Regions from separate parts of the Paenarthrobacter sp. genome, predicted to be linked through region 3. Evidence: riboswitches for the same ligand, from Rfam matches in the RefSeq annotation. Region 3 holds a riboswitch; each other region holds the start of a gene.
The links. Region 3 has a riboswitch for cyclic di-AMP ahead of RIF72_RS04600 (NlpC/P60 family protein). Riboswitches for the same ligand answer to the same signal wherever they lie in the genome.

Region 1 (4,458 bases), on a different contig from region 3:
TTCCTCACAGGATGGGCAAAGTGTTGGCAAACCAGCAGAACGGAGAGTTATCCCATGGCCTCCTCGCACTCCACGACCAACAACCTTCCCCAGCTCTCCCATCCGGACGGCTCCCCCATCCGTGCTCTGGTGGTGGATGACGAACCCAGCCTTGCCGAGCTGATGAGCATGGGCCTGCGCATGGCAGGCTGGTCTGTTGCGATGGCCGGGGATGGTCCGGAAGCAGTGAAGCTGGCCAAGGATTTCCGCCCTGACGTGCTGGTCCTGGATGTCATGCTTCCCGGATTCGACGGCGTCGAGGTCCTGAACCGCATCCGCACCTTCGCCCCGGAGGTTCCCGCCCTGTTCCTCACGGCCAAGGACGCCGTACAGGACCGCATTGTGGGGCTGGCAGCTGGCGGCGACGACTACGTCACTAAACCCTTCAGCATGGAAGAAGTCCTCCTGCGCCTCCACCGCCTGGTCCAGCGCTCCGGCGTAGCTGCCATGGACACCGCCGAGCTGGTGGTAGGCGACCTCACACTCAACGTAGATACCCGGGAAGTAACCCGCGCCGGCCAGGACATCCCGCTGACCGCCACCCAGTTCGAGCTGCTTCGCTACCTCATGGAGAACCCAAAACGAGTGGTCAGCAAAGCCCAGATCCTGGACCGCGTGTGGGATTACGACTTCGGCGGCCAGGCCAACATCGTGGAGCTCTACATCTCTTATCTGCGCAAGAAGATCGAAGCCAACCATCCCCCAATGATCCATACCATCAGGGGTGCCGGATACGTCATCAAGCCTGCGGACTAGGCATTGAGCACCCTCCCAAGAGTGGCCGGGAAGTCCGGCCGCAGTTGGCTCGACCCCTCCACCTGGCACTTGCGTACACGCCTGGTCCTGGTGGCCATGGCACTGCTGATCGCCATTTGCGCTGCGGTGGGAGTTGTCAGCTACGCGTCCATGGACATGGTCTTCAACAGGCAGCTCGACAGGCAGTTGGAGCAGGCGTCCAGCCGGGCAAACGACTTCGGCAGGCCGCCGTCGAACTTTCCGTTATCCCCAGGCAGGCCGGATCCTTTGGAGGCGCGCGGGCAGGCTGCGGGCACGCTCAACGCAAGGATCGACGGCTCCCTGGTGCGTAGCTCGGGTTTGATCGACGCCCACGGTAACCGCGTCTCGCTCTCAGCCGACGACGAACAGGTCCTGGTATCGCTCCCCACGGACAATCAACCCGTGGATCAATCACTGTCGAACGGCGACTACCGGCTAGTGGCAGTCGAGACTACTTATGGCGACGTGATTGTGACCGGCCTGCCCCTCGCCGACAAACAATCTGCCCAGGCGTCCTTGGTGTGGACCATGGTGCTGGTCTCGCTGGCTGGGCTGGTAGTGATCGGGCTCGTAGGAACGGTCATCATCCGCCGGACCATGCGTCCGCTGGAGCAACTCTCCGAGGTTGCCATCAAGGTTTCGCGCCTACCCCTCGACGCCGGTGAGGTGGCACTGGCAGTGCGCGTACCGCCGTCGGCATCTCACCCTGGAACGGAAGTGGGCAGTGTCGGCTATGCCTTGAACCAGATGCTGAACAACGTTTCGAGCGCACTGGAAGCACGTCAGGAAAGCGAAACCAAAGTGCGGCAGTTCGTGGCGGACGCCTCGCACGAGCTGCGGACTCCCCTGACAGCCGTCCGGGGCTACACCGAGCTGCTGAGGATGACGGAGAATTTCACCGAGGATGGATGGAAGTCGCTGGCCCGAGTCCAAAGCCAGGCCGAACGCATGACCACTTTGGTGGAGGACCTTCTTCTGCTGGCGCGGTTGGACGAGGGTCAGCCCGTCAAAGTTGAGGACGTGGACCTGACACAGCTGGTGGTCGAAACGGTCAGTGACGAGAAAGTCATGGCACCGGACCACATTTGGCAGCTCCAGCTCCCCGATGAGCCCATCACCATGCGCGGCGACGCCACCCAACTTCACCAGGTACTGGCCAATTTGCTGTCCAATGCCCGCAAGCACACCGATCCCGGCACCACTGTGGTCACAGGCGTGATGCTCTCCGCCGATGGCAGCGCCGTGGTCACAGTGACGGATAACGGTCCCGGAATTACTGAAGACTTCCAAGGCAGGATCTTCTCCCGGTTTGCCCGCGCCGATGCGGCGCGATCAGGTAGCGAAGGCACCTCCGGACTCGGCTTGTCCATTGTGGAATCCATCATTTCAGCGCACGGCGGCAGCGTGGAGATGACCTCGCGGCCGGGGCATACCGAATTCGCCGTCCGACTCCCGGCGGTGAGCACCGAACGCCCATAACGAATCGGGCAAGGCGACTCACCGCCGCCGTGATCTCTGTTACCTAAATGTGACTTCTGCGGAAAGCTCCTGTACCGTCGAAAGGGTGGGTCGCCCCAACTGGCCCGCATCCGGGATGCGCCGAGCTCTGCCACTTCCCGGAGTCCGTTCTTTCACCGAGGCAGAGACGGGGGACCCAGAGTCTCCGGGCAAGGCCTTTTGGTCGGCCCTTGGGGTGAAGCCGCAGCGTGATGCGCGGCCGGATGACCTCATCCGAACCCGACAGCTAACTCCGCAGGCGCTGAGAGGTAATCACATGTCTGAATTTAACGATCAGACGCGCCCTTCCGCGCGTCACCGCGACGAACACAACGCACCGCACACCAAGTCGCAGTCCGTCCTCAAGAACGCAGCCCGCCAAGGTAAGTCCGGCCACCGCATGTCCGTAGTCGCCGGTGTTGTGGCAGCTGCACTGGGCGTTGCGTCGCTCGGAACCGCCGCCAACGCCGCGCTGACCCTCCCCGAGGCCAGCCGCGTAGCCGGAACCCAGGCCAGTGCGCAGGTCAACACCAACAAGTCGGCTGAGATCTCTGCTTCCCTGAATGCTGCCGCCGAAAAGGGCGCAGCCGACAGGGCCGCTGCGGATAAGGCAGCTGCTGACAAGGCTGCCGCCGAAAAGGCTGCAGCTGACCAGGCCGCCGCCGCGCAGGCCGCCGCCGAAAAGGCTGCAGCCGACCAAGCTGCCGCCCAGGCCGCAGCTGAGAAGGCTGCTGCTGACGCTGCCGCCAAGCAAGCCGCCGACGCCGCCGCTGCCGCTGCCGCCGCGGAAGCCGCAGCAGCTGCTGCCGCCCCCAAGGCCGTGGATGACCCCGCTGCTGCCAAGGCGTACGCCGCCAGCATCCTGGGCAACTACGGCTGGAGCCAGGCCGAGATGACCGCCCTGAACACGCTGTGGGAGAAGGAATCCAACTGGAAGACCACAGCTACCAACCCCTCCAGCGGCGCCTACGGAATCGTCCAGTCGCTGCCTGCTACCAAGATGGCCACGGCCGGCTCTGACTGGCAGACCAACTACCAGACCCAGATCAAGTGGGGCCTGAACTACATCAAGGAGCGCTACGGATCCCCGTCCGCTGCTCTGGGCTTCCACTTGGCCAACAACTGGTACTAAGCCAGACTGCTTGATTGCCGCGCCCGTTGCTGCCGTTCGCACCAGTACACACTGGAGCGGATGGCGGGAGCGGGCGCGGCTTTGTGTAAGCCGGGCTGCCCTTGCCTATGCCTCCGGTTCCGCCTCCATCGCAGCCCGCACGGCTGCGATGGAGGCGGCCACATCGCCGGCATCCGTGGACCAGTTGCTCACCGAGATGCGGAGTATTTCGCGGCCCCGCCACGACGAACCGGACATCCACACCGCACCTTCCGCCATGAGCCTCTGGGTGACGCGGTGCGTACGATTGTCGCTGCCGAAGCTCACCGAAACCTGAGTGAAGACGACGTCGTTGAGCACCTCCACACCCGGGATCGCCGCCAGTCCTTCTGCCAGGGCACCGGCGTTCGCTGCGAGGCGCTCCACCATCGAAATAACTCCTGAGCGGCCCAGTTGCCTGAGCGCAGCCCACACCGGGATGCCCCGGGCGCGGCGAGACATCTCCGGAACTTTCTCGAAAGGGTCCCCTGGCCCCGCATCAGTGGCAATGAGGTAACTCGTGTGAACGCTGAAGGCACGCCTCAAAGCTTCCGGGCGTGCCACTATTGCCAGGCCGCAGTCGTAAGGGACATTCAGGGTCTTATGGGCATCCGTTGCCCACGAATCTGCGTCCTCCACACCCGCCAACCGACCGCGCAGCTTCGGGCTCACGGCGGCCCACAGACCAAAGGCACCGTCCACGTGCACCCACGCGCCGCGATCGTGTGCCACGGCTATGGCTTCCTCCATGGGATCGAATGCCCCGGAGTGGAGGTTGCCGGCTTGCAGGCAGACCAACGATGGGCCGGGTTGCTGATCCATGGCATCAGCCAGGGCGTCGGGACTGATCCGCCCTTCGTCGTCGGCGTCTACCGGAACACAGGCGCCCAAACCGAGGTAGCGCAGCGCCAGATCCACTGCGGCATGCCGTTCCCTGCCGGCAAAGGTAGTGATCCGGGGCGCGCCGGTGAGGCCGAGCGCTTCGAGGTCCCATC
Region 2 (4,458 bases), on a different contig from region 3:
CGAACGATCGCATCCGCGCCTTCGCGAATCACGGAATCATCGACTGTTGCGTAGCCGCCATCCAGCCCGGACGCGGCGAAGATCGGCACAGAGTATGCCGTGACAATATGCAAGGGAAGTTGCCGACGTTCAGCCTCCCGCGCGGCCCAAACCAAAGCACACTGACCATGCTCTGAACCGTCCACTCCCACCACGATGCCACCTGGTTCCACGGCCTGATCCTGACCGTCCTGGGGCTCTTCACTGTGTCTGCCGTGCTGGTCCATGGGGGCCTGCCTCTCCACCTACTGCTTGATGTTCCGGCTATTCTGCCAGAGGTTCTCCGCGTCGGATTCCCTCGCTGTTTCATTGTCAATGGCCGGAGCAGGAGAAACCGGGAAATTTCTCCTCCCAATGCCAACTATTCTCGGTCGGCAGGACCGAATCAAGGCGACATTAGGCTATGTGCATAACGGTCCGGGCTCGGTTCCCGGCCTTCCACATTGCGCTCCGGACGAACACACAAAACGCGCAGTCGCGGAGGCTATCCATGGCCGAAAAAGTTCGGTAGTGTTCGAGTCACCGAATGGCCGGCCAACGTGTTTCACAGCACACTCCGGCCATTTATTTGCGGCCGCTTGGGGAACTCGGACGCGATCCCACGCGATGCCGTAAGGCACACACGTCAAGGAGGAACCAAGCAGTGTCACTCACGCCTGATTCCGGCACGGAGCGCACCACCACCGTGGTCATCGGAGCCGGCCTGTCCGGCTTGGCAGTTGCCAGCGAACTCAGCCGCTATGGCGTGGGCTCAATCGTCGTGGACGGGTTTGGTGCGTTGTCCACCACCGGTCCTTCCGTCCATACAGGCATGATTCAACGCACCGAGGTGGCCGATCCTGCAGCCATGCAGGAACGCAACGAGATCCTCCGACACCTGCGGAACTACGCCGCCAACCACCAACTGGACGTCCGCAACACCACCCGCGCCGTCCGTCTTGATTTCCTGGGCTCAGACCCCTCCCGGCAAATCGGATACGGGCCAGCCGCCAGCATGACCACAGCGGGCCTGAGAACGGGCCTCCACGTATCAGGCCCCTTCGAGTCCACTCCACGCCAGTGGGCAGTCCACACCGCCAACGGCGTTCTCTTGGCAGACCACGTAGTAGTGACGCGCTGCGCCCAAAGCCAGCTGCGCCGCATGCTCTCCGAACTTGGAATAGCAGTTGGCCAGAACTTCGCGGCCGCCATGCGTGCGGTAGGGATGCACCTGGTGGGCGTTGGGGACCTTATCACCCCGTCTCCCAAGGAAGTGCTCCGCCAAGCCAAGGCAGTGGGCCAAGCCATCTCTTCAAAGGTAGCCCTGCCCGCAGGTCCGGGCATCGCCCTCGCCTAGGGGCATCGCCCTCACCTAGGGCATTACGCCTAGGGACGACGCCCAAAGGCCCACTAGCCCACACGGGCCCCGCCGCCCACGCGACTATCGACCCGCCGTCGAACGTTCCCCGCTGAACATTCTTTCCCCGCTGAACATTAACAAACAGAACTTAACGCCAAAGGCCGGCACCTCCAAAGACATTAGTCTTTGAAGGCACCGGCCTTTGAACTGAAGCGTGAGGCTTTATGCGCCAGCGCGTACGTAGGTCAGGGGACCCGTTGCGGTCAACCAGCTGATCGGGTGGATGCCCGTCTGGTTGCCGTTGATGCCACCGCTGATTGCCTGGCCGTTGCCGATGTAGATAGCAACGTGGCCGGACTGGACGATCATGTCACCGGGCTGGGGATCGCTAACGACCTTGCCGTAGTTCATGAACTGCATGGGACCGAGGTCGCCTACGGGGATGCCCGCGGAGCCGAGAGCCTTCTCGACCATGGCGGTGCAGTCCTGGAAGACGCCGATCTGTGCGTAAGCCGAAGCAACCATGGCTGCGTTGACGCCGCCAACGGCGGGAGCAGCAGCTACAGGAGCAGGGGCAGCCGGTGCGGCAGCCACAGGAGCAGCAGCAACCGCAGCCTGGGCGGCGACAGGAGCTGTTGCAGCAGCAGTGGTGACTGCTGCCTTCTGGACCACAGGAGCCTCAACAACGGGAGCCGGCTTTTCGATAACCGGAGCTGCTACGGAAGCAACGGCCGGACGCTCGAAGTTGACGGTAGCCGTTGCCAGAGCGGTAACAACCTTGGTGGGTGCCTCGGAAACGGTCTCTGCGACCGTTGCGGGGCTGGAGTCGCGCTGAACCGGAGCCTCAGCTGCGTGAGCAGCAATGGAGCCGGTCAAAACGAGGCCCGAGGCTGCTGCGATTACAGCTGCCTGGCGGCCAGCGCCGGAAGCGTTGCTGGCTACTGCCTTCGAGATGGAGATGAACGGATTAGGACGTACGCTGTCCGCCTTACGACGGCCGCGAAGAATGCGTGAAGACATGAAAGAGCCTCTCCCGATGCCTGCGAGGTTAGCTGTCGGATTCGGATGGGAGTCACCCGGCCACTATCCCCCGCTGTTCAGCGGAAGCTTCGTGACTTCACCCCAAGGCACGCTCGAAAGCGGCCTAAATTGGGTTCCCCGTCTCTGCCGTAGGTTTGTCTGCGAACGGATTCCGGACTGCGGCAGAGCTAGGCAATCAGGCCGGAAGTGCCCGCTACGTGGAACAGGCACAGGTACTACCGTACGCGATGATTCGGCCGAAGTCACATTTAAGTAACGGGAAGTGGGCTTCTGGCGTGTCGCAGTGTCCGTTTCGAGATATTCGCAGGTACGTAGAAAACCGCGTTATTCCGCGGGAGTATCGCCTTCAGGGCTGTTGGAAGCTGCAAGTTTCTTCCGTGCGGTAACAGCAAGGTAAACAACGAGGCCCACAGCAACAGCAGCCAGCCCGACAATGCTCCAAGGGAAGGGTTGGGAGGCGTCAGCGGCCGGCTCGCTGCTGCCCGTTCCCGGCGCTGCGGGCGCTGCGGTGCCCGCCGTAGGTACTGCGGCTGACGGCGCCGACACCGACGGCGTGGCACCAACCGGGCCAGTCGCCGTCGTCGTGCTTTCCGCGGTGGCTGTGAACGTGAAGGTGCCCTCAATGGGGTGCGAATCCGAGCTGACTACGCGCCATACCACCGTGTATTCACCAGCAGGAGCGCCCTCGCGAAGCTTTTGGACGGCTTGGTTGTCAATGATTTCCACCGGACCGTCCGCCCAGTTCTCACCGCCGGCCGTCACGGTTACACCGGAACCGATCGCGAGCGGGCGGTTGTTGAACGTGATGGAGACCGACGCCGGGACTTCCGCCACGCTGGCACCGTTTGCTGGCGCGGTTGACTCGGCGACGTCGTGCGCGGACGCCGGAGCCGCGGAAAACAGCAAGGCGGACGCGAAAGCGAGGGCAGCGACGACGGCGGCCAGAAGCGGGCGGATGGTACGCATGGGGCGGTTTCTCCTAGTGTTGGCTTCCTTACAGACTAGGCGAATCGTTCAGAGTGCCCACAGGACAACATAGGATTTGAGAGCAAACTCCCCTCGATCCTCGGAGACCTTCATGCTGAAACAAGGTTCTGCAATCGACCGCTACTTCAAAATCTCCGAACGTGGATCCACGTATTCGCGGGAAATCCGTGGCGGCTTCGCGACCTTCTTCGCCATGAGCTACATCGTGGTGCTGAACCCGCTGATCCTCTCCGGACCCGACTCCAGTGGAGTGTCGCTGGGCTTCACGGCTGTGGCAGCCACCACGGCGTTCGTTGCCGGCATCTTGACCATACTTATGGGTGCATGGGCCAAACATCCGTTTGCCGTGGCAACAGGCTTGGGCGTCAACGCCTTCGTCGCAGTCACAGTGGCTTCCCACCCCGGGCTGACGTGGCCGGACATGATGGGGCTCGTAGTGCTATCGGGCGTCACCATGCTCATCCTGGTGCTGACCGGTTTCCGGACAGCCGTGTTCAAGGCGGTTCCGGAGGCCCTGAAGACGGCCATTGTTGTGGGCATCGGCCTCTTCATCGCACTCATTGGCCTGGTCAACGCCGGTTTTGTCCGCCGCATCCCCGATGCCGCCGGCACCACCGTTCCCCTGGGCCTGGGCGTCGACGGGAAGCTCATGGGCTGGCCGACACTCGTTTTCGCAGTGGGCTTGATCCTGACCATCGCCCTGGTGGTCCGAAAGGTCCGCGGCGCCATCCTGATCGGCATCGTCGTCTCCACCGCGCTGGCCGCCATCCTCGAATTTACGCTGCACATCGGCCCAAGCTTCGACGGAACCAACGTCAACCCCCGCGGCTGGTCCCTGGTGGCGCCCAAGCTCACCGAATGGGGCGCCCCCGATCTGTCCCTCATCGGCAAAGCCAACCCCTTCGGTGCTTTTGAACACCTCGGCTTCATCGCCGCGGCTTTGCTGGCATTCGTGATCCTCCTGAGCATCTTCTTCGACGCCATGGGCACCATGGTTGGCTTGGCCAACGAGGCCGGAACCGTGGACAAAGACGGCAACATCCCCAACGTTG
Region 3 (4,458 bases):
AGCTTGAAGAAGAAAACATAGTGGCTCTCCGGGCCCGCATTGCCGAGCGATTGCGCCACTCCGGACCCACTGTTTCCCAAACTATCGGACGCATGGAGCGCGACGGTTTGGTGATCGTGTCCAACGACCGCCACCTGGAACTCACTGAAGTGGGCCGGAAGCGCGCTACCGAGGTCATGCGCAAGCACCGCCTTGCAGAGCGACTGTTGGCCGACGTTATTGGTCTGGACTGGGCCTACGTGCACGATGAAGCGTGTCGCTGGGAGCACGTCATGAGTGAGCGCGTGGAGCGTCGTCTCTACGAGCTCCTGGAGCACCCTACGGAGTCTCCCTATGGCAACCCTATTCCAGGACTTGAAGCACTTGGTGGCCTTGCCAGCCAGCCCTTCCCCCGGCTTGACGTCAACCTGTTGCAGGCCATGGATGGCTACGCCGCCGATTCGCGTGTGGTGGTCAGCCGCTTGGCGGAGCCCATCCAGGTGGAGCCCGAGCTCCTTACCCAGTTGGACGAAGGCGGAATCCGTCCGGGCGCCAGCGTCTCGCTGGAACGCGTCGGTGAGTACATCTCGGTCCGGGTCCCTGGTATTGAAGGCGCCTTGGAGCTACCTCCTGAAGTTGCCGCGCACGTCTTCGTCTCCCTCAGCTGACCGGAGCTGGCCCAGTACCGTGTCAAACCTCACTTTTGGTCCTTCGGCGCGCGTGTGACCTGCGGTTTTTCGGAATTGATGATAAGGGGCTGCTGCGTTCAGACCGTTCCTGTTGATAACGAATTTATTACCGAACGCCTTAATCCCCTATAGTTATCTACTAGCGCTGATACCAAAGCGTTACCTGATCCGGAGCCGAGCTCTGCCAGCGGATCAGGTGTGTTACCCACCACTGGCAGAGGCGGGGGAACCACAAGCGGCTGTCTAAAGAAGCAGCCTTGGGGTGAAGTCCGCAGCAGAAGTGCCCACGTATACAAGTCCCTCTTGGGATACCTGTGTGCCGTGAGCGCCTCGTGCGGACCGGGTCTTTGTACTCTCTGACCCGAATCCGACAGCTAACTTCGCAGGCTTTTGAGAGAGGAACAGAGTTTGACATCGCAGAACGTCAGGGGCCGCCGCCGTGCGTCCGGCCCCGCTGCTGAGCTGCGGCCAGCCACCGTCGTAACGGAGATCCGGCCTCGCGACACCGAGCGTCAGGTGCGCCGCCGTAAGAGCCCGATGCGCCAGGTTGCCGACTTCGCCGCTGCCAGCGGCGTCGGGCAGAAGGCCGGTGTTGCGCTAGCCGCCACCGGACTTGCCCTGACTGTCGGCCTGCCCGCCACTAGTCCTGTCATGGCCACCTCGGAATCGGGCCAAACCGAGTCCGCCCTTGCAGTGGCCGCTCCTGCTGGCAGCCAGCCCGAAGTCTCCGCTGCCGCGTCAGCCAAGATCGACTTCAGCCGCGCCGCCGTCGCAACTGCTGCCGACCCGGATGGCAAGCTGAAGCAGCTGCTCAGTGCGCAGTCGACAGAAAGCATCCAGCGGACCTCGTCCGTTGGCAGCATGGCCAGCCCCCTTGACACGCTCTCCACGGCATCCCCTTTTGGTTACCGCATCAGCCCCCTCACGGGTGGCGCCGGTGACTTCCACCGTGGCCAGGATTTCGTTGCCCAGTGCGGCACGGCTGTGCACGCCGCGGCGACAGGCAAGGTCACCTTCGCCGGATGGCACGAGTATGGCGGAGGCAACCGCGTGGTCGTTGATCACGGCAATGGCCTTGAAACCACGTACAACCACCTGTCGTCGTTCACCGTCCAGGTTGGACAGACCGTAAACCGTGGCGACACCGTCGCCCTGAGCGGCACCACTGGCGCTTCCACCGGCTGCCACCTCCACTTCGAGGTCCAGGTCAACGGTGAAGTTGTAGACCCCATGGGCTGGCTCTGAGCCAGGTGATGGCTGCCTCTCGCATTCGCGAGACACCCCGTGACCTGAATGTGACATTCGCGTTCAACTGTTGTAGCGTACAGAGCGCATCGGCTTTTTAGGGGGCCGATGCACTTGAGTGGATTGCCTAGCTCTGCCACCGCTCAGGGTCCGTTCGCATAAATCGTCTGGCAGGGGCGGGGGAACCATTTCTGGTCTTCGAAAGAAGGCCTTGGGGTTAAGTCGCAAAAGCTTCCTTGGAAGCAGCGCGGCCGGATGACTCCCATCCGAATCCGACAGCTCACCTCGCAGGCATTGGGAGAGGCTACCTTCGTGTCATCACGCACTACCCCTGCGCGCCATCGCGCCCAAACGGTTCGTACGAACCCGTTGAACACTCTTTCCAAGGCTGTTTCCTCCAATGCAGGGACCGTAGGCCGTCAGGCCGCCGTCCTCGCAGCAGCCTCAGGCCTCGTCCTCACCGTCGGCTTGCCGGCACAAGCAGCAGACACCGACGTTTCCAAGTTGGAAGCCTCCAGCACCCAACAGCTGGTGGCTACCGCGGTGGTTACCGCAGAACCGACAGCTACTGTTTCCTTCGAGAGCCCCATCGTGGCCACCAAGGAAGCCCCCAAAGTAGTCCAGCGCGCAGCGCAGATTACCGAGCGTGCAGCGGCCACCACTGAAGAAACAGTGCAAGCAGTTACAGCTAAGTCCTCCGAGGCCAAGGATTCGCCTTCCAACGCAGCTGCCTCCGGTCTCGCCGCCATTGCCTACACCGGCATCGGCTCTCCCTACGTTTGGGGCGGCACCACACCCAACGGTTGGGATTGCTCCGGCTTCACCCAATGGGTCTACGCACAGGCAGGAATCAGCATCCCCCGCGTCAACGCCTGGACGGCCATGACGCCTACCAGCACTCCTGCTCCCGGCGACCTCGTCATGCAGAACGGCGGAGCCCATGTGGGCATCTACGTCGGCAACGGCATGATGATCAGCGCCTTGAACCCCGGTCAAGGAACGCTGCTGCACTCCGTAGCGTCCACCGGCTCCTCCTCGTTCTACACCCTCCGCTAAAAATCCGGTTCGGGGTCGGCCGAATGCCCCACTTGCTGGCCAACCCACTACCCGCGTGTACCCCAACTGCACGCGGATACGAAAAGAGAAAATCATGACCAGTGCAAATAAGGTTGCACGGCACCGCGCTGAGGCCCCCAAGACCAGCTCGCTTGCCGTCATCGCCAAGGCCGTCAGCAACAACGCCGGTGGCGTTGGACGCCAGGCAGCAGTTATTGCCGCAGCTTCAGGCCTGGTCCTGACCAGTGGCATCGCCGCCAACGCTGCCGACACCAACGTGGACCGTGAATCTACGTCCACGTCCACCCTGGACGTACAGTCGGTAGTCCAGGCCACCATCGCCGCGGACTCCACTGTAGCCATTTCCTACGAGCGCCCCGTGGTCACCACCGTGGAAGCCCCGGCTCCCGTGGTAGTTGAGGAAGTTCCGGCCAAGGTTGAAGCCAAGGTCGAAACCAAAGAGGCACCTGCGGTTACCGCCAACGCAGCTCCGGCAGCCAATGCAACCGTTGCCGTCAGCAACGCGACCCCAGCTCCGGCAGCTCCCGCCGCATCCAGCGGACTCGGTGCCGCTATCGCTGCGGCGGCTTACGCCCAGCTCGGCGTCACCCAGGACTGCACCATGCTGGTGACCAACTCCCTGGCTGCGGTTGGCATCAACTTCCACGACTGGCCCGCCGGGTACCTCTCCCTCGGCCGCACCGTCAGTGCAGCAGAAGCCCAGCCCGGCGACCTCGCCTACTACGCCAACGGCGGTTTGGCCGGACAGGCCCACATCGCTGTATACGTAGGCAACGGCCAGGCAGTCCACGGTGGATGGAACGGATCCACCACGGCCCTCTTCAGCGCCAACGTTGGCTCCGGCCCGGTCTTCATCCGCGTCAACGGCTGATCCATCTTCTTCAGAACACCCCGCGGGCTTCGGCCGGCGGGGTGTTCTGCATTAACCGTTGCCGATTTTCGGGGTGCCTGCAGTAAGGGGCGTGCGCCCACCACCGACTTTGGTTCTGAAAACCGTCCGACACGCGTCAACCAAGTGTGTCGGGCCGGAATTGCCCCTCAAAGCAGGTGATAGCGGCACGCAACCCTTAACCGCGCATGAAATCTTGCCGACACCGCACACGAAACGACAGAAAAATTCGTTGATACGGCATATAAGTGCTTACCCTTATGTTGTCGATCCACAGCCCGTACATGCAGAGGGCAGCCGGCCCTCGTGCCCCTGACGGGTGCGGCCGTGAAGAGGTACGTGCATGCGCACACTCGTTCTGAATGCTGGATATGAACCGCTGGCGGTAATAACATTCCGCCGGGCGCTGGTCCTTGTGCTCACTGGGAAAGCTAGCGTGGTGGCCGAAGGCGACGAGCCTGTCGTCGGGCCACAGGAGATTCTCGGAAGACCTTCCGTGATCCTCCTCAACCGCTACATCCGTCCCCGGTACAACAGGATCACTGCCGTGAGTCGCCGCGGGGTACTTCGCCGCGACGG

Region 1: linked by a shared signal. The riboswitch ahead of RIF72_RS12415 (hypothetical protein) and the one ahead of RIF72_RS04600 (NlpC/P60 family protein) in region 3 are both predicted to bind cyclic di-AMP.
Region 2: linked by a shared signal. The riboswitch ahead of RIF72_RS18330 (NlpC/P60 family protein) and the one ahead of RIF72_RS04600 (NlpC/P60 family protein) in region 3 are both predicted to bind cyclic di-AMP.

What each region holds. Positions count from the first base shown of each region.
Region 1 covers NZ_JAPSHI010000015.1:38,830-43,287, reverse strand. Annotated here, with positions in the region: gene RIF72_RS12425 (response regulator transcription factor) at 55-795, shown strand; gene RIF72_RS12420 (HAMP domain-containing sensor histidine kinase) at 799-2,295, shown strand; cyclic di-AMP (ydaO/yuaA leader) riboswitch at 2,404-2,589, shown strand; gene RIF72_RS12415 (hypothetical protein) at 2,591-3,445, shown strand; gene RIF72_RS12410 (aminotransferase class V-fold PLP-dependent enzyme) at 3,551-4,458, opposite strand, start outside.
Region 2 covers NZ_JAPSHI010000037.1:11,314-15,771, forward strand. Annotated here, with positions in the region: gene RIF72_RS18320 (universal stress protein) at 1-266, opposite strand, end outside; gene RIF72_RS18325 (FAD-binding protein) at 683-1,375, shown strand; gene RIF72_RS18330 (NlpC/P60 family protein) at 1,601-2,398, opposite strand; cyclic di-AMP (ydaO/yuaA leader) riboswitch at 2,402-2,593, opposite strand; gene RIF72_RS18335 (copper resistance protein CopC) at 2,744-3,385, opposite strand; gene RIF72_RS18340 (NCS2 family permease) at 3,498-4,458, shown strand, end outside.
Region 3 covers NZ_JAPSHI010000004.1:29,364-33,821, forward strand. Annotated here, with positions in the region: gene RIF72_RS04590 (metal-dependent transcriptional regulator) at 1-647, shown strand, start outside; cyclic di-AMP (ydaO/yuaA leader) riboswitch at 831-1,072, shown strand; gene RIF72_RS04595 (M23 family metallopeptidase) at 1,077-1,913, shown strand; cyclic di-AMP (ydaO/yuaA leader) riboswitch at 2,052-2,221, shown strand; gene RIF72_RS04600 (NlpC/P60 family protein) at 2,226-2,969, shown strand; gene RIF72_RS04605 (NlpC/P60 family protein) at 3,064-3,861, shown strand; gene RIF72_RS04610 (HNH endonuclease) at 4,223-4,458, shown strand, end outside.